4 regions of the Janthinobacterium sp. 13 genome follow, and region 4 is predicted to be linked to each of the others. Evidence: predicted binding sites of a transcription regulator. Region 4 holds the regulator's gene; each other region holds the start of a gene.
What was found. The regulator FNR, encoded in region 4, switches genes on or off when oxygen is low (the NO sensors DNR and NnrR bind a similar motif). The targets are predictions, from matches to a motif close to TTGATNNNNATCAA.
Positions count from the first base shown of each region.

Region 1 (5,253 bases), 1.3 Mb from region 4:
GTGGAATGCACGGCGCCCGTGCACCCGCACTTCCCGGAGCGCGGCTTGCGCACCTTCCCCATCTCGCGCGAGCTGTGGATCGAGGAAGACGACTTCATGGAAGTGCCGAACAAGGGCTATTTCCGCCTGTATCCGCCGATCGACGACAAGCCGGGCAGCAAGGTTCGCTTGCGCTACGGCTACGTGATCGAGTGCACGGGCTTTGACAAGGATACGGACGGCAAGGTCATCGCCGTGCATTGCACCTACTTCCCGGACAGCAAGTCGGGCACGGAAGGCAGCGCCAATTACAAGGTCAAGGGCAATATGCACTGGGTCAGCGCGCCGACGGCCATTCCCGCCGAAGTACGCCTGTACGACCGCCTGTTTACGGACCCGCAGCCGGACGCGGGCGGCAAGGACTTCAAGCTGGCCCTGAATCCGCTGGCCAAGGAAGTGGTGCAAGCGTGGCTGGAACCGGGCGCGGAACTGGCCCAGCCGGAACAGCGCTTCCAGTTCGAACGCCACGGCTATTTTGCGGCCGACCGGGTCGACAGCCAGCCGGGCAAGCCCGTCTTCAACCGCATCGTCACCCTGAAAGACAGCTGGCAGCCCGCCAAATAAGGGCTGGACGGCACACGAAAAAAACCGCTGCGGCGGTTTTTTTTCGTTTCAAAGAGAAATATTGCCTGTTGACTATATTCACGATAGTTTTGTATATTAGGCAGCTATTGAGCAATTTGCAATTTCGATAGTCCTTGTGCAACTGAGTACAGCCACCACCACACAGGCGGCACCCGATTCCTCTTCCTGATGCGGATGGCGATGTCTTCTACTGCCGGCGAACACCCCTTAGCTGCTGAAAAAAGACCGCTGTGGCTGTTCGGCTTTGTCGTGTCGACGATGGTGGGCCTGCTGTTCTACATGGCCGCTTCGCTGTCGATCGAAAGCGATGCCAGCGAACAATTCAACAATCTGGCGCGCAACACCCAGAAAAACATCGAATCGCGCACCAAGTCGTATGCCAACCTGCTGCGCGGCACGGCCAGCCTGTTCCAGGCCAACGAACACGTGAGCCGCGAGCAATTCCACCGCTACGTGGCCAACATCGCCCTGCAACAGAACTATCCGGGCGTGATGAATCTCAATTACAGCCAGGAACTCGACGAGACGCAGCGCGCCGCTTATGAAGCGGCCATGCGGCGCGACTATCCGCCCGGGCGCGACGGCTATCCGGCGTTTGCCATCCACCCGCCCGGCCCGCGCGCCCAGTATTCCGTGCTCGTATACATCGAGCCGATCGCCAGCGCCCCGGAAAAGTATGGCTACGACATCGCCTCGCGCCCGCAGATCGCCGAAGCGCTGGCGCAGTCGCGCGATTCCGGCCACATCAGCAATTCCGGCGTGCCCGTGCCGATGGACGGCCGTCCTCAGCTGACGGGCATGGCCATGCGCCTGCCCGTGTACCGCTTCGGCATGCCCGTCGAGACGGTGGAGCAGAGGCGCGCCGCTTACCAGGGGTCCGTCGGCATCGGCTACGACCTGGTGACGATGATGCGCAGCGCGCTGGCCGACATGCCGGTACGCAACGTCCGCCTGACCCTGTTCGATATCGGCCCGCAGGCGCTGCAACAGCGGGACGTGCCGCTGCAGTTGCCGCACGACATGCGCCCCATCTTCGACAGCACGGCGGCGGGCATGCATGCGCCATGGTGGCAGCCCGGCAGTTCGGGCCGCTACCTGAGCAGCACGCTGCTGATCGAGCACAATGGCCGCGCCTGGCAAGCGCTGTTCAGCGTGCGCAAGAGCGACCTGTATTCGCGCTTCGACGCCTTCCTGCCGTGGCTGGCCCTGCTGATCGGCTTTGCCAGCACCATGCTGCTGTACGTGCTGTTCCATACCCTGGCGTCGTCGCGCCGGCGCGCCATCCAGATGGCGACGGGCATGACGGAGGAATTGCGCGCCAGCCAGATCCGATTGCAACTGTCGCACCAGAAACTGCGCCGCCTGGCCGCGCACGCCGACCAGATCAAGGAAGAAGAGCGCAAGCGCATCGCGCGCGAGATTCACGACGACCTGGGACAGAATCTGCTGGTCCTGCGCATCGACGCCGACATGCTGGCCTCGCGCACGCAGCGCCGCCACCCGCGCCTGAACGCCCGCGCCCGTTCGACCCTGGAACAGATCGACGCCACCATCAAGAGTGTGCGGCAGATCATCAACGACTTGCGCCCTACCGTGCTGGACCTGGGCGTGAATGCGGCCGTCGAATGGCAGGTGGCGCAATTTCGCCAGCGCACGGGCATCGCCTGCGAAGTGAGCGAAAGCCATGACGACATTTGCCTCAGCGACCAATGCGCGACGGCCCTGTTCCGCATCCTGCAAGAGTCGCTCAGCAATATTTCCCAGCATGCGAATGCCAGCCGCGTGCAGGTCAAGCTGGAAAAATGCCGCGATACGGTGTCGATGAGCGTCAGCGACAACGGCGTGGGCGCGGCCATCGACGGGCGCAACAAGCTCGGCTCGTTTGGCCTGGTGGGGATAGAAGAACGCATCAAGTTGCTAGGTGGCACTTTTTACATCGAAAGCAGCCCCGGCGCCGGCATGAGCGTGCACGTCAGCGTGCCGCTGGGCGCGGACGCCACCGCGTTTCCCTACGAGGAAGAAAGCCGGGCCAGCGGCTGACCGGCACGCGCCCCGCATGAATCAAGCTCAGCTTGCATATTTCGTAATAAGATGCAATATTGATGTAGAACAACTTAGCGCCTGCCCGCCATGGGCAAGGCATTCCTTGACTACTTGCCAGGAGTACGCACGCGCCGCTTTCCCTTGTTTCACCGTATTTCCCACAACGCTCTTTACCAAAGGACATTCATGGATACGAACGACAGTTTCAAGGCTATTGCCGATTTGAATTTGGACGCGATCAAGGTCAAACTGATGCACCGGGAGTCAGGCGAAGGATGGAGTCTGGAGAAGGCCAACGCGGTGGAATTCGAATACCGCCGCTTCCTGATCCTGATGAAACAGTTTCCGCAAGAAGAGACGGCGCCCCTGATGGACGTCGATACCTTCTGGCACTACCACATCCTCGATACCCTGAAATATGCGGCCGACTGCGAACAGGTGTTCGGCTACTTCCTCCATCACTTCCCCTACATCGGCTTGCGCGGCGAGGACGACGAAGCGGCGCACCATCGCGTGGGCGAGCGCATGAAGCAGTTGTATGAACAAACGTTCGGGGAAGATTATATCCGCGCTGAAACCGCGTATTCGGGGCGCGCCGTACAGGCGGCGTATTCGGGACGTGCGGTGCAGGAGACGGCTTACTCCGGCCGCGCCGTGCAAACGGCGTTTTCCAGTGCGGCGGTGCAAGCGACGGCTTACTCGGGCCGGGCCGTGCAAACGGCGTTTTCCAGTGCGGCAGTGCAGGCGACGGCGTATTCGGGCCGCGCGACCGGGGCTGCCAACACCGCATTTTCCAGCGCCCCTGCCTCACTGGCCGCAGCGGTGGTCAAGTCGTCCTCGACTGGCCTGGAAATGGGGCGCTTCTATGTCGATCGTCCGGTGCTGAACCGCGACCCGCAATAGAAAAGCGGAAAACAGATGTGGCTGCCGCACGCGGCAAGCCTGACGTACCCAGACGGCACCTCTCAGTTTGCCGTCTGTCAGGCGCTCTTAGGCAGCCATCAACTCGCGCAGTTCACGAATGCTGAAATCGCTGATTTCATGCATGCGGATGAGGATCGTGGCGCCGATCGGCAAGGTATTGTGACGAATCTTGCTGATGACCGGTGGCGCCACTTCCAGGGCTCGCGACAAGGCGGCATCGTTTTTCAGTTGCAGCTTGTCGATGATCGCATCGAGGACGCGATTCGGGTTGTAGGTAGGCAAAGAGGTAATTTGTTTGAGAGACATGATCGAAAATCCGTACTTGTTGTATTAGAGCAAAAAGAAACCGAATGTCTCTTCTGCAATAATTCAGGGTAAACACACTAAAAAGCGCCATCACTTATGCGGCTTTTACGCCGCAAACAATATAATACACGCTATTGTTGATTTTTGCGTAACTTAACGCAAAATTGTGATAATTGAAGAGAATTGACGCACTTGGAATGTGCTAGAGGATAACTCAAATTGGAAAAATTTGCTGCAAGTCATCAATTTTTACGATGAGCAACACCGCTATGCATGAGCCAAGCTATGGCCATGAGGGCGCTCAGGCGCGCCATTTCGGCAGATAGATGCCAGCCTTCCGCGGCCACGCCGGCCGGGGTGGCAAGCGGGCACGTACCCGGAACGGCATCCACGCGGCACCAGGCCAGTTGCCGGCGGATTTCATCGGGCGGCGGCGGCGGCTGCAGCGCACGTTCGCGACGGCGCATGTAAGCGCGTACCTGTTCCTTGCTGGGGTGACTCGTAGCTCGCATGGCTCGCTCCTGCTGACGGGAAACAGCGTCACGCTATGCAGAGCCCGCCACAAGAGCCCAGACGCGTGACGACATTGCTCACCATATCGCCAGCGCGCCATGACGCGTTTGCGCTGCGTCAAAGGTCACGGCCCCGGTGTTGCGCCGAGACCCGTACTGCGCCATGGCCCCAGCGGCCAGGCCCATATTCTTATTTCTTTTGCTGGCGCACGCGCTGCTGCTGCTTTTCCTGCGTTTGCTGGCGATTCTGCTTGCGCTCGAACAAGGTGACCGCATCTTTCTTGGCTTGTTCGACGGTACGCATTTCCTCATGCGCATCGTGCGGGACAAAAAATTCGGCGTCCTGCGCGGCCACGACGAGCTTGATGGCGGCCTCGTCGTCGAGGTCGTACAGTTCCGTCAGGACGGTGGTGACCTCGTCCAGGTATTCTTCGTAAGTGAGGGTGCTCATGCTGTAGTCCTTAAGTGAGTGGCGCAGCGCGGGAACGGCGCGCTGCGCGCCGGCCCAGCAAAGTGCGCAGATAACCGGCCATTTTACCCGATGCCGGCGCCATCGGCTGCCATCGCCTGCAAGGCATCGGCCACGCGCGCGTAGCGCAGGCGCACGCCCAGCTCGCGCTTGAGGCGGGTATTGTGCAGGCGGCGCGATTCGGACATGAACGACAGCAGCATCGGCGTGACCACTTGCCGCAGCTCGGCCCGCGGCAGGCGCGGCGGGCGCGGCAAGCCGAACGTATCGGCCACGGCATCGAAATACTCGGCCATCCTGAGTTCGCTGTCATCGCTGGCGTGATACACGCGTCCCGGCTTGCCCCGCCACAAGGCCCGTTCGATGACGCGCGCC
Region 1 is NZ_PEEQ01000001.1:1,766,217-1,771,469, forward strand. It holds gene CLU94_RS07785 (glutamine--tRNA ligase/YqeY domain fusion protein) at 1-603, shown strand, start outside; gene CLU94_RS07790 (CHASE domain-containing protein) at 805-2,664, shown strand; gene CLU94_RS07795 (glycine-rich domain-containing protein) at 2,854-3,570, shown strand; gene CLU94_RS07800 (hypothetical protein) at 3,658-3,897, opposite strand; gene CLU94_RS07810 (hypothetical protein) at 4,600-4,860, opposite strand; gene CLU94_RS07815 (SDR family oxidoreductase) at 4,944-5,253, opposite strand, start outside.
Region 1: a site for FNR is predicted at 2,724-2,737, ahead of CLU94_RS07795 (glycine-rich domain-containing protein). Genes of this name have one in related genera too.

Region 2 (5,253 bases), 2.4 Mb from region 4:
GCAAGCGCTGCAAAACGTCGCTTGCCGTCCCCGCATTCAGCGCTTCCGTCGCTTCGTCGAGCAGCCACAAGGTCGATTCGTGCAGGAACAGCCGCGCCAGCGCCAAACGCCGCGCCTGGCCGCCCGACAAGCCCAGGCCGCCCTCGCCCAGCATGGTGTCGAGGCCGCCCGCCAGGGCGCGCACCTCGTCGTCCAGGCCGGCCGCCTGCAAGGCCGCCCACAGCTGCGCATCGCTGGCGGCGGGGTCGGCCAGGCGCAGGTTGTCGCGCAAGCTGTCCTGGAACAATTCCGTCTTCTGCGTGAACAGACAGGCGCGCGGCGCGCTCACCTTGCCCGACAATGGCGCCAGCTCGCGCGCGGCCAGGGCCAGCAAGGTGGACTTGCCCGCGCCGCTGGGGCCGATCAAGGCCACGCGCTCGCCGGCGGCGATGTGCAGCGATACGTCATGCAGGATGGCCACATGGCTGCCCGCATGCGCGGCGCTGACGTGTTCCAAGCGCAAGCCCGGTGCGGCATCCAGGGGCAGCGTGGCGACATCCTGCTGCTCCAGGCGCGGCGCCAGGCGGCGCATCGCCAGCAGCATGCGCCCCGCTTCCAGCGCGCCGCGGCGCAATCCCGCAAACGGTTCCACGGCCGTCAGGGCGATCAGCAGGGCCAGCGCCGCGGCCGGCACGCTCAGCGCCTGCTGCTGCACCAGCGCGGCGACGGCCAGCAGCACGCCAGCCAGGGTCGCGCTGCCGGCCACGCCATACGCGGCGCCCGCCGCCGTTTCCAGGCGCAGCAGGGCGAAATCGGCTTGCGCCAGCGAGCGGTCGATCCGTGCCAGCGCCGCGCACTGGGCGTCGATGCGGCCCGCCATCACCAGGTCCGTCTGGCCGGCCACCAGGTCGATGGCGCCGGAACGCAGTTTTTCGATGGCGCGCGAGCGCAGGATGGCCGGGCGGCGGGCGCGGCGCGCCACGCTCCAGCTGATGCCGCCGCCGGCGGCCAGCAGCCACGCGGCCAGGCCCAGGCCCAGCTGCCACTGCATCACGCCCAGCGCCACGCCCGCCAGCAAGGCCGCGCACAGGGCCGTGAAGGCAGGCACCAGCAGGCGCAGGTACAGCGATTCGAGCGCATCGATATCGGCCGTCAGGCGGAACAGCAGCTTGGCGGGCTGGCGCAGCAGCCGGCTGGCCGCTTCCGGGCGCGACCAGCCGCGGAACAGTTGCACGCGGATGCTGGCCAGCGCGGCGAACGTGGCGTCGTGCGTGACGAGGCGTTCCGCATAGCGCGAACCCGTACGGCCGATGGCCAGCAGGCGGATGCCGGCCGACGGGCCGAACACGTCGAACAGGATGGCCGTCGAGGCGTGCAGGCCGGCAATCGAGGTGGCCGTGATGAACCAGCCGGACAAGCCCAGTAAGGCCATGCCGGACACCGCCGTCAGGGCCGCCAGCAAGGCGCCCCCGATCAGCTTGCCTGGTTGGGCCAGCAGCAATTGCCGCAGGACGGGATGCGAGATCAGTGTGGTGTTCATGCGCGCAACTCCTGTGCCTGCGCCCGGGCATCGACCTGCACCGTGCGCTGCAGGCGGCCGGCCAGCACGGGGTCGTGCGTGGCGACGATCATCGTCTTGCCTTTCGCCAATTCCAGCAAGGCGTCCGTCACGCGCGCCGCCGTTTCGCTGTCCAGGTGGGCCGTCGGTTCATCGACCAGCAGCAAGTCCGCATGCGGATGCAGGGCCACGCGGGCCAGGGCCAGGCGCACGGCTTCGCCGCCGGACAAGCCCTGCCCGCCATCGCTGAGCATGACGGCCGGCTGCGCCTGCGCCACGGCAGCCAGGTCGGCCAGGTGCAGCGCCTGCGTCACTTGCGCGGCATGCGCGCCGACGCGGCCCAGGGTCACGTTCTGGCTGACGGAGGCGGCAAACACGTGGGGACGCTGGCCCATCCACGCCATGCGCTGGCGCAAGGTATTCACGGTGCCATCGTTCAGGCGCACGCCGCCGATGCGGATCTCGCCGCCGCTGGCGGGCAGCAAGCCGGCCAGCAAGGACAGCAAGGTGGTCTTGCCGGCTCCGCTGGCGCCCAGCAGGGCGACATGTTCGCCGGCGCGCACGGTCAGGTCGAAGCCGTCGAAGACGGGCGCCTCGCCGGGATGGGCAAAGCGCAGTTGATGGATTTCGATAGCGGGCGGCGGCGCCACGGCCATGGCGGCGGCGGAGACGGCAGCGGCTGCCACGCCGGCGCCGGGCAGGGGCACGCCCTCGGCCGCCAAGTCGTGCAGGCCGGCCAGGCCCGCTTCGCCGGCCGCCTTGTCGTGCCAGACGGCGGCCAGTTCGCGCAAGGGTTCGAAAAACGCGGGCGCCAGCAGCAGGATGAACAAGCCCTGCCCCAGGCTCAGTTCGCGGCCCCAGGTGCCGAAATTGATACTGCCCAGCAAGGAGAAACCGATAAACGCGGCCACCATGGCGACACCGAGCGCGGAAAACAGTTCCAGCACGGCCGACGACAGGAAGGCGATGCGCAGCACGACCATCGTGCGCCGGCGCACGGATTGCGACGAGGCATCCAGCCGCGCGGCCGTGGCATCGACGGCGTCGAGCGCGCGCAGGGTAGCCAGGCCGCGCAGGCGGTCCAGCAGAAACGCGTTCATGCTGCCCATTTCCACCATCTGCGCGCGGCTGGCCGCTTGCGCGCCCATGCCCACCAGGGCCATGAAGACGGGAATCAGGGGCGCGGCGATGAGCAGGATCAGGGCAGCGATCCACGACAGGGGCGTCACCACGGCGAGGATCACGAGCGGCACGAGCATGACCTTCCAGCGCGCGGGCTTGTAGCGCACCAGGTAGGGCACGATGGCTTCGGCCTGTTCGGCGATGACGCTGGCCGCCTGCCCCGACTGGGCGCGCTGGCGGTCCAGCGGCGAACGGTGCGCCAGCGCTTGCGCCACTTGCGCGCGCAAGGTGGACAAGTGGTCGCGCGCCGCCGCATACATGCGCCGCGCGCCCCACGCTTCGCAGCCGGCGCGCAGCATGCCCAGCAGCAGCACGCCGGCTGCCGGCAACAGGGCCGCGCGCCAGGGTGCACCGGCGAGCATGGCTTGCACGGCCCAGGCCAGCAAGGCCGCTTGCGGCAGCCACAGCAAGGCGGCACCGCCCTGCGCCAGGCTGGCGGCACGGGGAAGGATAAAGCGGGGCAAGGACAGCGGCGTGGTAGGCATATCTATACTTTTTGAGTTTTCAGAATTTTCTGTAAATTCGATATTTTGTATAATACTGCGAAACATGACATATATCAATTGACCCTGCGGGTGTGGCGTGAAAAAATTCAGATAATTATGAAAACTCAACATATCCAAATGACGCCGCTGATCCTGACCTTCGTCAGCCATTTCGGCGAGATGGGCAGCCGCTGGGGCTTTAACCGGACAGTGGGGCAAGTGTACGCCTTGTTGTTTGTCGCAGAGCATCCTTTACACGCGGATGAAATCGCGGAACACCTGAGTTTTTCACGCTCGAACGTGAGCATCGGCTTGAAGGAATTGCAGGGCTGGGGCTTGATCCGCCAGTCGCGCATCCCCGGCGACCGGCGCGAGTATTTTTCCTCGCTGGGCGATGTGTGGCAAATCTTCCGCGTGGTGGCCGCCGAGCGCCGCCGCCGCGAAGTGGCGCCGACCTTGACGGTGCTGCGCGAATCGCTGCTGGCGCCGGCCACGGAACCCGTCGACCAGTATGCGCAGGAGCGCATGCGCGAAATGTATGAACTGGTCGACCTGGCCAACACCTGGTTCGACGACTTGCAGCGCCTGTCGCCCGAATCGATGGCGCAGTTGATGAAAATGGGCACCAAGGTGCAAAAGCTGCTCAATGCCAAGGATCGCCTGTTCGGCGTCAGCAATAACAGCGACTGAAACCCGCCGCCCCTCTCCCTACTCAATGCATTGCTAGCACAAGCTGGCATGCCTTGTCACGCCATTTCCGCTCGCCGTACAGGCTTTCGCCAGCACAGCCATACATAGCCGTATGCGATGTTGTCAAGCATGCCAATAGCATTATTTAAATTGTATTAATTTACATCAAGACTAAGCTTGCATATGCGTACTCACGCAAAGGCGACCGGGCGACAAGTCGACCTCCCTGACCGGATGGCGCGCACCCTGAAGCAGTGAAATGTCTGCAATAAAATAAAAGGGGATTTTCATGAAAAGCATAACAAGCATTGCCATACGGGCATCCATGCTGGCCGCCCTGACGGCCTGCATGGGCGTGGCACAGGCTGCTACATGGGTCGATGTGGGACCGGCCAGCGGTTTCAGCATCGAAGGCAGCACCGTCACTTACTCGCCGTCACCTGCCCTCATGGTGAAATACTATAACGACAATCTCGTGCCGCAGAGTCCCACCGACATCCAGGGCTATATCAACGGCGTTTTCGGCACCAGCCTGGGTGCGGCCGTCTCGTTTTGCGACAATGCCACCTCAGGCTGCACCGCCGGCACCACGGCAGGCGCCAGCGGCGGGGTGAATTCCTTCACGAGTGCGGCGGCCTATGATTACCTGGCCATCCATTTCGGCCAGGGCGAACTGGTCTTCCAATGGGCAGCGCCCGTCGCAGCCGGCACGACCTTCACGGTGGCAGGCTTGCCCAAGGACCTGAGCAATTACCGCGCCTACGTTTCCGCCGTCCCTGAACCGGAAACCTATGCCATGCTGCTCGCCGGCCTGGGCCTGCTCGGCGTCCTGGCGCGCCGCCGCCAGGCAAAATAAGAGCATCGGGCAAGACCCGCAACACGGCGCCGGCGCACCCATGTTTACAGCGCGCTTGCGCCGCGCCGCCCACTCTTTACACCGCCTTTATGCCTCTCCCGCTATGCTGACCGGCATCTTCAGTCACCGTTGCGAGGGAGTCCACATGCATGAATCCCCATTCCAGCCGCGCGCGCGCCATGCGCTGCGCCAGCACTTGCCCGTGCGCGAACGGCTGCGCCTGGCACGCCTGGCCAGCAAGAAAGTGCTGTCGCTGTGTTCCGCGCTGCTGTGCGCGGCGCCGCTGCTGTATTTGCTGAGTGTGGTGCTGGGCGCGCAGCCCTGAACCGCTGCGCGAAAAACCGGATGTGGGGGAAAGATGGGGTGCGTTGCGGCAGCTTGCCGCAGCATGATCGTGGCCAGTATGAAACTGGTCCGCCCAGAGGGAATCGAACCCCCATTCACGGTTTAGAAGACCGTTGTCCTATCCGTTGAACGATGGGCGGAGAGGTGCAGTATTTTAA
Region 2 is NZ_PEEQ01000001.1:641,874-647,126, forward strand. It holds gene CLU94_RS02640 (amino acid ABC transporter ATP-binding/permease protein) at 1-1,519, opposite strand, end outside; gene cydD (thiol reductant ABC exporter subunit CydD) at 1,516-3,204, opposite strand; gene CLU94_RS02650 (GbsR/MarR family transcriptional regulator) at 3,343-3,894, shown strand; gene CLU94_RS28610 (PEP-CTERM sorting domain-containing protein) at 4,184-4,750, shown strand; gene CLU94_RS02660 (hypothetical protein) at 4,896-5,075, shown strand; tRNA gene CLU94_RS02665 (tRNA-Arg) at 5,161-5,235, opposite strand.
Region 2: a site for FNR is predicted at 3,269-3,282, ahead of cydD (thiol reductant ABC exporter subunit CydD). Genes of this name have one in related genera too.

Region 3 (5,253 bases), 2.1 Mb from region 4:
ACGCCGGTGATTCGCATCGATGGCGCAAACAAGACCTTCGCGCTGCCCAAGGGCGAACAATTCCACGCGGTCAAATCGGTCACGCTGGAAGTCTATCCCGGTGATATTTTCGGCCTGATCGGCAAGAGCGGCGCCGGCAAATCGACCTTGCTGCGCCTGATTAACCTGCTCGAGCGTCCCGACAGCGGCAGCATCACGGTCGCCGGGCGCGAATTGACCAGCTTGAGCAAGGGCGAACTGCGCGACGCGCGCCAGAATATCGGCATGATTTTCCAGCAATTCAACCTGCTGCAAAACGCCAGCGTGTTCGACAACGTCGCCTTCCCCCTGAAAATCCATGGCACCACCAAGGGCGAGCACATCGCCGCCCGCGTCGAGGAATGCCTGGCGCTGGTGGGCCTGTCCGACAAGCTGCACAGCTATCCGGCGCAATTGTCGGGCGGGCAGAAACAGCGCGTGGCGATTGCCCGCGCCCTGGCCAGCCACCCCGACGTGCTGCTGTGCGACGAACCGACGTCCGCGCTGGACGCGGAAACGACGCGCGCCCTGCTCGATACCTTGCGCGACATCAATGCGCGTCTGGGCGTGACCATCGTCATCGTCAGCCATGAGCTGTCGGTGCTGGGCGCCATCTGCAACCGGGTCGCCGTCGTGGAAAGCGGCGCCATCGCCGAACAATTCGATTTGAGCGACACGGCCACCCCGCGCAAGACGGCGCTGGGACGCGAGCTGGCTTACTACGGCACCGAGGCGTTTGAAGCCACCGCATGGAAGGATGCAACACATGTTTGAAGAATCGATCAATAACGTCATCAACCTGCTGCCGGAAATCTGGGTGGCGCTGGGCCAGACCATGACCATGCTGGGTATCGGCCTGACGGCCGCCATCCTGATCGGCGGCCCGCTGGGCATCTTGCTGTTCCTCGTCTCGGAAGGCCAGTCGCTGGAAAACCGTCCGCTGTCGATGATCCTCGGCTGGCTGGTCAATACCGTGCGCAGCTTCCCCTTCATCATCCTGCTGGTGGCCCTGACGCCGTTTACGCGCATCATCGCGGGCACTTCGATCGGCCCGCTGGCGGCCAGCGTGCCGCTGTCGTTCGCCGCCATTCCCTACCTGGCGCGCCTGGTGGAACAGAACCTGCGCGAAGTGCCGCGCGGCGTGATCGAGGCGGCGCACGCCATGGGCGCGTCGGAAATGCAGATCATCTTCCGCGTGCTGCTGGTGGAAGCGCGTTCCGGCCTGGTGCTGGCCCTGACCGTGCTGTCGATCAGCTTCCTGTCGTATTCGGCAGTGGCCGGCGTGGTGGGCGGCGGCGGTATCGGCGACCTGGCCATCCGCTACGGCTACTACCGCTTCGAGACGGACATCATGGTCGCCACCGTGGCCATCCTGATCGTGCTGGTGCAAACCATCCAGTTCGCCGGCACGCGCATCGCCAAGCGCCTCGACAAACGTTAATTCATATTCAGTATTTCAGTACAAGGAAAAGCATGAACCACATTCGCCGCAACCTGCTCCTGGCCGCTGCCAGCCTGGCCTTCGCCACCGCCGCCCACGCCAAGGACCCGAAAGAACTCGTCATCGGCACCAGCTCCGGCCCGTATTCTGACCAGCTGAAGCTGGGCATCAAGCCTATCCTGGAAAAACAGGGTTACAAGGTCAAGATCGTGGAATTCAACGACTACGTGCAGCCGAACTATGCGCTGGCCGAAGGCTCGCTGGATGCCAACGTGTTCCAGCACATCGTCTACCTGACCAAGTTCGCCACCGATAACAAGCTGCCACTGAGCTCATTGATCACCGTGCCGACCATGCCGATCGGCCTGTACGGCGGCAAGCAGAAAACGCTGGCGGAAGTCAAGAACGGCGCCACCATCACCATGCCGAACGACCCGACCAACCAGGCGCGCGCGCTGGTGATGCTGGCCAAGATGGGCTGGATCAAGCTGAAACCGAACGTCGACCCGCTGCGCGCATCCGAGCGCGACGTGCTGGAAAACCCGAAGAAGCTGAAACTGGTGCCGCTGGAAGCGGCGCAGCTGCCACGTTCGCTGGCCGACGCCGACTACGCTTTCGTCAACGGTAACTTCGCCCTGGCCGCCGGCATGAAGCTGACGTCGGCCCTGAGCGTGGAAAAGATTTCGGACAGCTACATCAACCTGGTAGCCATCCGCACGGCCGACAAGGCCAAGCCATGGGTCAAGGACCTGGAAGCGGCCTACCGCTCGCGCGCCTTCCTCGACGCGACGAACAAGTATTTGGCCGGCTACGAAAAGACGGATTACCAGCTGGCGCTGGAAAAGACGCTGAAAAAATAGACCGCTGCATGCCATGCAAAAAGGACGGCCAAGGCCGTCCTTTTTTATTGTCCGCGCCGCGCGGGCGCTGTCATGCCATGCTTAGAAGCGGTAGCCCACGCCTACGCCGATCAGGACAGGGTCGATCTTGACTTCGCTGGCCTTGGCGGCACCGACGAAGACGTCGCTGCGGATCTGCACTTTCTTGATGTCGAAGTTCAGCGACCAGTTTTTGTCCAGCTTGTAGTCGACGCCAGCTTGCAGCGCGAAGCCCCAGCTGTCATGCTCCAGACGGCCAGCGCCATTCAGCAGTTTCACGCTCGAAATATTCGTATAGTTCACGCCTGCACCCACGTATGGGCTGAACTGTTTTTCAGGCATGAAGTGGTATTGCAGCGACAAGGTCGGAGGCAAATGCTTGAACGTGCCGATATTTTGGCCACCCAGGGTGACGTCATGCTTTTGCGGATACGTCAGGATCAGCTCGGCAGCGATGTTCGGCGTGAAGAAATACGAAATATCGATTTCAGGAATCGTCTTGCTGCTGACGTGGATCGTGTCCGATGCGCCATTGCCCAAGACCGGCGTGGATTTGTTGGCAGGATCGATATGCACGGCGCGCGCACGGACCAGCCATGGGCTTTCCTGTGCCATGGCGTTGCCGGCGAATGCACCAATGGCGGCCAGGACGATTGCTGCTGCAGTTGCGGACGTTTTCATTATGTTTTCCTCTGTCGTTAAGTAACGCTGCGAAGTCTAAGAGTGCAGTGCAACAAAAACTTTGATCCACATCAAATAGTGCTATATGGCATCACCAGAGGGATTTTTTCCTTTGCCCAGGTCAAAAATTGCCGCATTGCAGCGCATCAATGCACGTCGGCAAACAGGCTGGCGACCCAGTCGGCAAACACGCGCACGCGCGGCGACAATTGCCGGTGGTGGGGATACAGCACGGACACGGGCAGCGGGTCGGGCCGCCAGTCCCGCAGCACTTCCACCAGTTCGCCGGCCGCCAGCGCCCGCTCCAGGTGATAACGGGGCGCCTGGATCAAGCCCATGCCCGCGCGGCAGCAGGCGTGATACGCGTCGGCATTGTTGACGGACACGGTGCCCGGCAAGGCCACGCTGCGGCGCTGGCCTTCCACCTTGAAATCGAAGGGCCAGACCTTGCCCGTCTGGGCGGAAAAGAAATTGACGGCGCGGTGGCCATCCAGCTGCGCCAGATGCTCCGGCGTGCCGTGCGCGGCCAGGTAGGCGGGGCTGGCGCAGGTCACCTGTTCCAGCAGCGCCACGCGGCGCGCCACCATCGACGAGTCGCCCAGTTCGCCCACGCGCAGCACGCAATCGACGCCTTCGCGCACCAGGTCGACGAGGCGGTCGCCCATGCCGATTTCCAGTTCGATCAGCGGATAGCGGGCGCAGAAGCGGTCCAGCACGGGCATGACGAAGTGCATGGCCAGGGTCGCGTGCAAGTCGATGCGCAGCTTGCCGGCCGGCTGCTGCGCCGCCGAACTGAACACGGCTTCCGTTTCTTCCAGGTCCGCCAGCAGGCGCACGCAGCGCTGGTAATACGCGTCGCCATCGGGCGTAGGCGTCACTTGCCGCGTGGTCCGCTGCAGCAGGCGCACGCGCAGCCGCGCTTCCAGCTGCTTGATCGCATGCGTGACGGTGGCCTTCGGATAGCCGAGGTCATGCGCCGCCTGCGTAAAACTGCGCAGTTCGACGATGCGCGTAAAGATGCGCATCGCATCAAATCGGTCCATGCTCCCTCCATTGTTATTTCTTGCTGCACAGTATAGCGATTCGACCGCCACTTTTCAGCAGCAACCAATACTGCTGGCATCAGTTGCCTGCCACGCAAGCGCCACTTGCGCCGATGTCACTGGATTGCCGCCCGTCCCCGCGGCATACTATTTACAGCACACACATGAGAATGGTAATGATTATCATTTGCGATATAATGCAATACCTCGCTAGGGCGACTACAAAAAGGAATGGGAGACATGGATATATTGAGGGAACTGCGTGAATCGGGCTTGAAAGTGACCATCCCCCGCTTGCGGATTCTGCAGCTGTTTCAAGAAGGCACGATCAAGCACCTGAGTGCGGACGATGTCTACAAACTCTTGCTGGCTGAAAAGATCGACGTGGGCCTGGCCACCATCTACCGCGTGCTGATGCAGTTTGCCGAAGCGGGCATCCTGTTTCGCCGGCATTTCGAATCGGGCCACGCCGTCTTCGAACTGAACGAAGGCCAGCACCACGACCACCTGGTCTGCACGGGTTGCGGCAAGGTCGATGAATTCGTCGACGAAGGCATCGAACTGCGCCAGAACGAGATCGCCGCCGAGCGGGGCTTCGTGCTGCACGAGCACGCGCTGTCGCTGTACGGCACCTGCGCCGAGTGCACGGCGAAGAAAGTGCCGCCGCGCCGGGCCTGAGGATGCCTGGGCCGTTTGGGCGCCGCTGCCATACGGTAAGATTCGCTCAAGCTTGAGAAAGGATCACCCATGTACATCGGAGAAATCGCCCGCCTGGCGGGCACCTCGCCCAAGGCCTTGCGCCACTATGAAGCGCTGGGCTTGCTGGGCGACGTGCGCCGCGCCGGCGCCTACCGCGTCTACACGCAGCAAGACCTGGCGCAAGTCAAACTCATACGCCAGGCGCAGGCGCTGGGCTTCCGCCTGGCCGAACTGCTGCCCATCCTGGCCGGCGACGATACGGACTGGGCCGCCCTGTCGCAGCACATCGCCGCCAAGCGCACGCAGATACAGCAGGATATCGCCCGCCTGCGCCAGCTCGACGCGCAACTGGCCGACATCGACACGGAAATCCACGACTGCCTGGCGCACCAATACCTTCAAGCGGCCGCTTGACTCTGCCCTCAGGGGCAGGCTTTAGCATGCAAGCTCTTCTTTAACGGACAGCCTGCACCATGACCAAGACGACACCCAA
Region 3 is NZ_PEEQ01000001.1:5,153,682-5,158,934, reverse strand. It holds gene CLU94_RS22790 (methionine ABC transporter ATP-binding protein) at 1-792, shown strand, start outside; gene CLU94_RS22785 (methionine ABC transporter permease) at 785-1,459, shown strand; gene CLU94_RS22780 (MetQ/NlpA family ABC transporter substrate-binding protein) at 1,492-2,319, shown strand; gene CLU94_RS22775 (OmpW/AlkL family protein) at 2,401-3,018, opposite strand; gene CLU94_RS22770 (LysR family transcriptional regulator) at 3,165-4,061, opposite strand; gene fur (ferric iron uptake transcriptional regulator) at 4,302-4,739, shown strand; gene CLU94_RS22760 (MerR family transcriptional regulator) at 4,809-5,174, shown strand; gene CLU94_RS22755 (NAD(P)H-dependent oxidoreductase) at 5,234-5,253, shown strand, end outside.
Region 3: a site for FNR is predicted at 3,080-3,093, ahead of CLU94_RS22775 (OmpW/AlkL family protein). Genes of this name have one in related genera too.

Region 4 (5,253 bases):
TGATCGCCCTGGTCACGGTGGTGATCAGCATCGGCGGCGCCGTCGAGATCGTTCCCCTGTTCTTCCAGAAGAGCACGACGGAACCCGTCGCCGGCCTGAAACCGTACTCGCCGCTGCGCCTGGCGGGCCGCGACATCTACGTGCGCGAAGGCTGCTACAACTGCCACTCGCAGATGGTGCGTCCGCTGCGCGCGGAAACGGAACGCTATGGCCACTATTCGGTCGCTGGCGAATTCGTCTACGACCGTCCGTTCCAGTGGGGTTCCAAGCGCACGGGCCCCGACCTGGCCCGCGTGGGCGCGCGCTACAGCGACGAATGGCACCGCACGCACTTGAACAACCCGCGCGACGTGGTGCCCGAGTCGAACATGCCGTCCTACCCCTGGCTGGCGAAGACCAAGCTGGTGCCTGACGAGATCATGCCGAAGATGCGCGCCCTGAAACGCCTGGGCCAGCCGTACAGCGATGAAGAGATCGCCGCCGGCCCCGCGCAGCTGCAGGACAAGACGGAAGAAGACGCCCTGGTCGCCTATCTGCAAGGCCTCGGTACATTAATCAAAACAAGGAATTAGCATGGCAATCGAAAACCTGTTTGACAGCGCCAGCAGCGTCATGACGGTGGTTTCCTTTACGACGTTCGTGGGCATCCTGTGGTGGACGTTCAGCCGCAGCAACAGCGACTTCGACGCGGCGGCACGCCTGCCGTTCGCCGACGACGCGCTCGACTATCCGGCCGAGGCCGAAATGACCCTGGCGAAGGAGCATAACCATGGCTGACTTTACCAATGGCTTCTGGAATATCTACATCATCGTGCTGTCCCTGCTGGGCATCATCGGCTGCGGCGTGCTGCTGTACTCGCAGTCGAAAATCAAAGTGGTCGAGGGCGCCCCTGCTGACGGCACCACGGGCCACGTCTGGGACGAGGACTTGAAGGAACTCAATACGCCGATGCCGCGCTGGTGGATGTGGTTGTTCTACATCACCATCGTCTTCTCGCTGGCCTACCTGTTCCTGTATCCGGGCCTGGGCAACTATGCCGGCAGCCTGGGCTGGAAATCGACGGGCCAGTACGAGGAAGAGCTGAAGAAGGCGGAAGCCGACTACGGTCCCCTGTTCAACAAGTACCTGAGCCAGGACTTGAAGACGGTGGCCGCCGATCCGCAGGCGCAAGCCATCGGCCAGCGCCTGTTCCTGACCTACTGCGCGCAATGCCACGGTTCGGATGCGCGCGGCAACAAGGGCTTCCCCAACCTGACGGACAAGGACTGGCTGTATGGCGGCGAACCCGACATCATCAAGACCACCATCATGCACGGCCGCAATGGGCAAATGCCACCGATGGGCGCCGCCCTGGGCTCCGAAAAGGATGTCGAGAACGTGGCCCATTATGTGCTGAGCCTGTCCGGCTCGACCTCGGATCCCGTCAAGTCCGTGCTGGGCAAGGCCAAGTTCGGTGCCTGCATGGCCTGTCATGGCGCCGATGCCAAGGGTAACCAGATGCTGGGCGCGCCGAACCTGACGGACAAGACCTGGCTGTACGGCGGCAGCGCCGACACCATCATGGAAACCGTACGCAAGGGACGCAGCAACACCATGCCGGCCTTCAGCGATTTCCTCGGCGAATCCAAGGTACACGTGCTGTCGGCGTATGTCTGGAGCCTGTCGAATCCGCAGGCACCCGCAAAGTAAAAATGGAACCTCAAGTCATCAAGATGTATGCGGCCCGCGAGCAAATCTACCCTCGCGAGGCCAAAGGACGCTACGCTACCTGGCGATGGGTATGCGTATGGCTTACCCAGCTCGCGTTCTACGGCTTGCCGTGGTTGACCTGGAATGGCAGGCAAGCCCTGCTGTTCGATTTGACCACGCGCAAGTTCTACATTTTCGGCGTCGTGCTGTGGCCCCAGGATTTCATCTATCTGGCGGCCCTGCTGATCATCTGTGCGTATTTGTTGTTCCTCGTCACGGCCATTGCCGGGCGGGTGTGGTGCGGGTTCTCTTGCCCGCAAACGGTATACACGGAAATTTTCCTGTGGGTCGAACGCCGCATCGAGGGCACGCGCAGTGCGCGCATGGCCCTCGACAAGCAGGGCCCCTCCGTGCGCAAGGCGTTCAAGAAGACGGCCAAGCACCTGGTATGGGGCGCCATCGCCCTGTGGACGGGCTTTACCTTTGTCGGCTACTTCACGCCGATCAAGGAACTGGCGCAGTCGGTGACCACGCTGAACTTCGGTCCCTGGGAATGGTTCTGGGTCTTGTTCTACAGTCTGGCAACCTACGGCAACGCGGGCTGGCTGCGCGAGCAGGTGTGCAAATACATGTGCCCCTACGCGCGCTTCCAGAGCGCCATGTTCGACCAGGACACCCTGATCATCACCTACGATGCCAAGCGCGGCGAACCACGTGGCGCCATGAGCAAGAAGGCCGGCAACAACGACAAGCTGGGCGATTGCATCGACTGTACCCTGTGCGTGCAGGTGTGTCCGACCGGTATCGATATCCGTAACGGCCTGCAGTATGAATGCATCGGTTGCGCCGCTTGCGTCGATGCCTGCAACAGCGTGATGGACAAGGTCGACCGGCCACGGGGACTGGTACGCTACAGTACCGACCATGCGATGGAAAACAACTTCAATTCGAAGCAGATACGCCAGCGCGCCATGCGCCCGCGCGTCTTGATCTACACGTCCATCCTGGCCCTGATCATCATCGCCGTGTGTACTTCGCTGGCCCTGCGCACGCCCCTGAAAATGGACGTGATCCGCGACCGCGGTTCGATGGGACGCGAAGTGGAAGACGGCATGATCGAAAACGTCTACCGCCTGCAGATCATGAACACGTCGGAGCAAAGCCAGCATTTCAAAATCAGCGCTTCCGGCTTGCCGGGCCTGACCTTGCTGACGCGCGAAGAAGTGACCTTGCAGCCGACGGAAACGCTGGGTTGGCCGATCCGCCTGCGCGTGCCGCACGGCGTGGGAGAGAAGGGCTCGAACAAGATTGCGATCGAATTGCAATCTCTGGACGACCCATCGCTGCATGTGCGTGAAAGCGCGGTATTCATCGTGCCACGTTAACAAGGAAAGGCGGACGGGGACCGGGTGCCCTCGCCGCCGCCACGAAGTTGCAGGAAGGCCGGTCCCCATGCGGGGACTGGCTGATTAAACAGGAGAAATACCATGTCCGACAGTCTGAAACTGCAAGCACCCGTTGCACCGTGGTACAAGCATCGCTGGCCATGGCTGCTGATGATCGGCCCCGGCCTGTCCGTGGTCGTCGGCAGCTTCATGGGCTATATCGCGTTTACGCAGCCCGATGCGCTGGTGGTGGGCGATTATTACAAGCAGGGCAAGGCGATCAACCAGGATTTGAAGCGCGACACGATCGCCAGCGACCTGGCGATGGATACGCGCCTGTCGTATGACGTCGCTGCAGCGCGCCTGACCGGTTCCGTGCACAGCTTCGGCAAGGCCTATCAGGCGCCTTTGCAGTTGCACCTGGCGCATGCGACCCTGCCGGAAAAGGATATCAAGGTGCTGGTGCAGCCCGACGCAGCCGGCAATTTTTCCGTGGCGCTGCCGATGCTCGAGCGCAGCCGCTGGCAAGTGCTGGTGGAAAACGACAAACGCGAGTGGCGCCTGTCCGGCATCTGGACCTGGCCCCTGCAACGCAGCATCGCGCTGCATGCGGACGAGGAACTGTAAGTCTTATTTGCAGACGTCCGTGCCAGCCGTAATGGCTTTTAACTTGGCCGGCTGCAGGATTTCAATTTCCCGGTTGGAGACGCGCAGCCAGCCTTCCTTCTTGAACTTCGACAGCAGGCGGCTGACGCTCTCGATGGTCAGGCCCAGGTAGTTGCCGATTTCCTCGCGCGACATGCGCAGCTGGAAATTGCTGCCCGAATAGCCGCGCGCTTCATAGCGCGACGCCAGGTTGACGATGAAGGCGGCAAAGCGCTGCGTCGCCTGCATATTGCCCAGCAACAGCATGACGCTTTGCTCGCGCGTGATTTCCTGGCTCATCATGCGGTGGAAATGGCGCAGCAGGGTCGGCATGTTGCCCAGCAATTGTTCCAGGCTGGAAAACGGGATTTCACACACTTCGCTGTCTTCCAGCGCCACCGCGTTACAGTGGTGGCGGTCGGCGCTGATGGCGTCCATGCCCAGCAGTTCACCCGCCATCTGGAAGCCCGTCACCTGCTCTTCGCCGCCCGGATTGATCTGGTACGTCTTGAAATGCCCTAGGCGGATCGCATACAGGTTCTGGAACGAGTCGCCGATACGGAACAGCGAGGCGCCGCGCACGATCTTGCGGCGGCGGCCGATGATCTGGTCCAGCCTGTCCATGTCGCCCACATCGAGGCCCATCGGCAGGCACAATTGATGCATGCTGCAGGTCGAGCATCGCGCACGCAACGCCTCCACGTTCACGGTGGGCAAGGTTGGAGTGAGTAGCGCTTCAGTCATGTCGGTACCTTTTAGAAAATGCAACAACAAGTTTACTGCATACAGCCGCATACAGGGTTGCCGTATGCCAATTTCACCGTAAATTCGGCGAATAAACGACGTCCAGCCTTTAATTATATGGCAACATCGTCAAAAGCCCGCACGGGGCGGGCAATTTGCGCGGCGGCGCTTGCCAAGCTGGGGCATTGATAGGAAAATTCCTGACAGCATTATCTGCCGCCTGTGCCGCCCGGTACTGAAAAGGAAATCATGAAGCCTCTCGGCATTAAAGCAAAAGTCGCGCTGGCCACCAGCCTGACCTCGATCGCCATGATCGCGCTGGTCACCATGATCCAGGTGCAGCACATGCGCGACGACTTCACCCGAGTACTGCTGAGCCAGCAATCGTCCCTGATCACCCGCACCGCCGCCGAACTCGACGACAAGCTGGGCATGCTGCTGCAGATCGTCACCCTGACGGCCCGACAGCAGCCGCCGGAATTGATCGCCCGGCCCGCCCAATTGCGCGAATACTATTCGCGCCGCTCGATGCTGGTGCTGTTCGATGACGTGCTGGTGCTCGACGCGCATGGCGCCGTCGTGGCCGACATGCCGGAGGTGGCGGGGCGCGCCGGCATCAACGTCGCCGAGCGCGAGTATTTCCAGACCGTCCTGCGCACGCGCCAGCCCATGATCACCGAACCGATGCTGGGCAAGTCGAGCGGCATGCCCATCGTGCAGATGGTGGCGCCCGTGCTGGCCGCCGATGGCCAGGTGGCCGGCGTGGTGATCGGCGTGCTGCGCCTGTAC
Region 4 is NZ_PEEQ01000001.1:3,078,500-3,083,752, reverse strand. It holds gene ccoO (cytochrome-c oxidase, cbb3-type subunit II) at 1-572, shown strand, start outside; gene CLU94_RS13610 (cbb3-type cytochrome oxidase subunit 3) at 574-777, shown strand; gene ccoP (cytochrome-c oxidase, cbb3-type subunit III) at 770-1,690, shown strand; gene ccoG (cytochrome c oxidase accessory protein CcoG) at 1,693-3,075, shown strand; gene CLU94_RS13595 (FixH family protein) at 3,178-3,702, shown strand; gene fnr (fumarate/nitrate reduction transcriptional regulator Fnr) at 3,706-4,464, opposite strand; gene CLU94_RS13585 (response regulator) at 4,714-5,253, shown strand, end outside.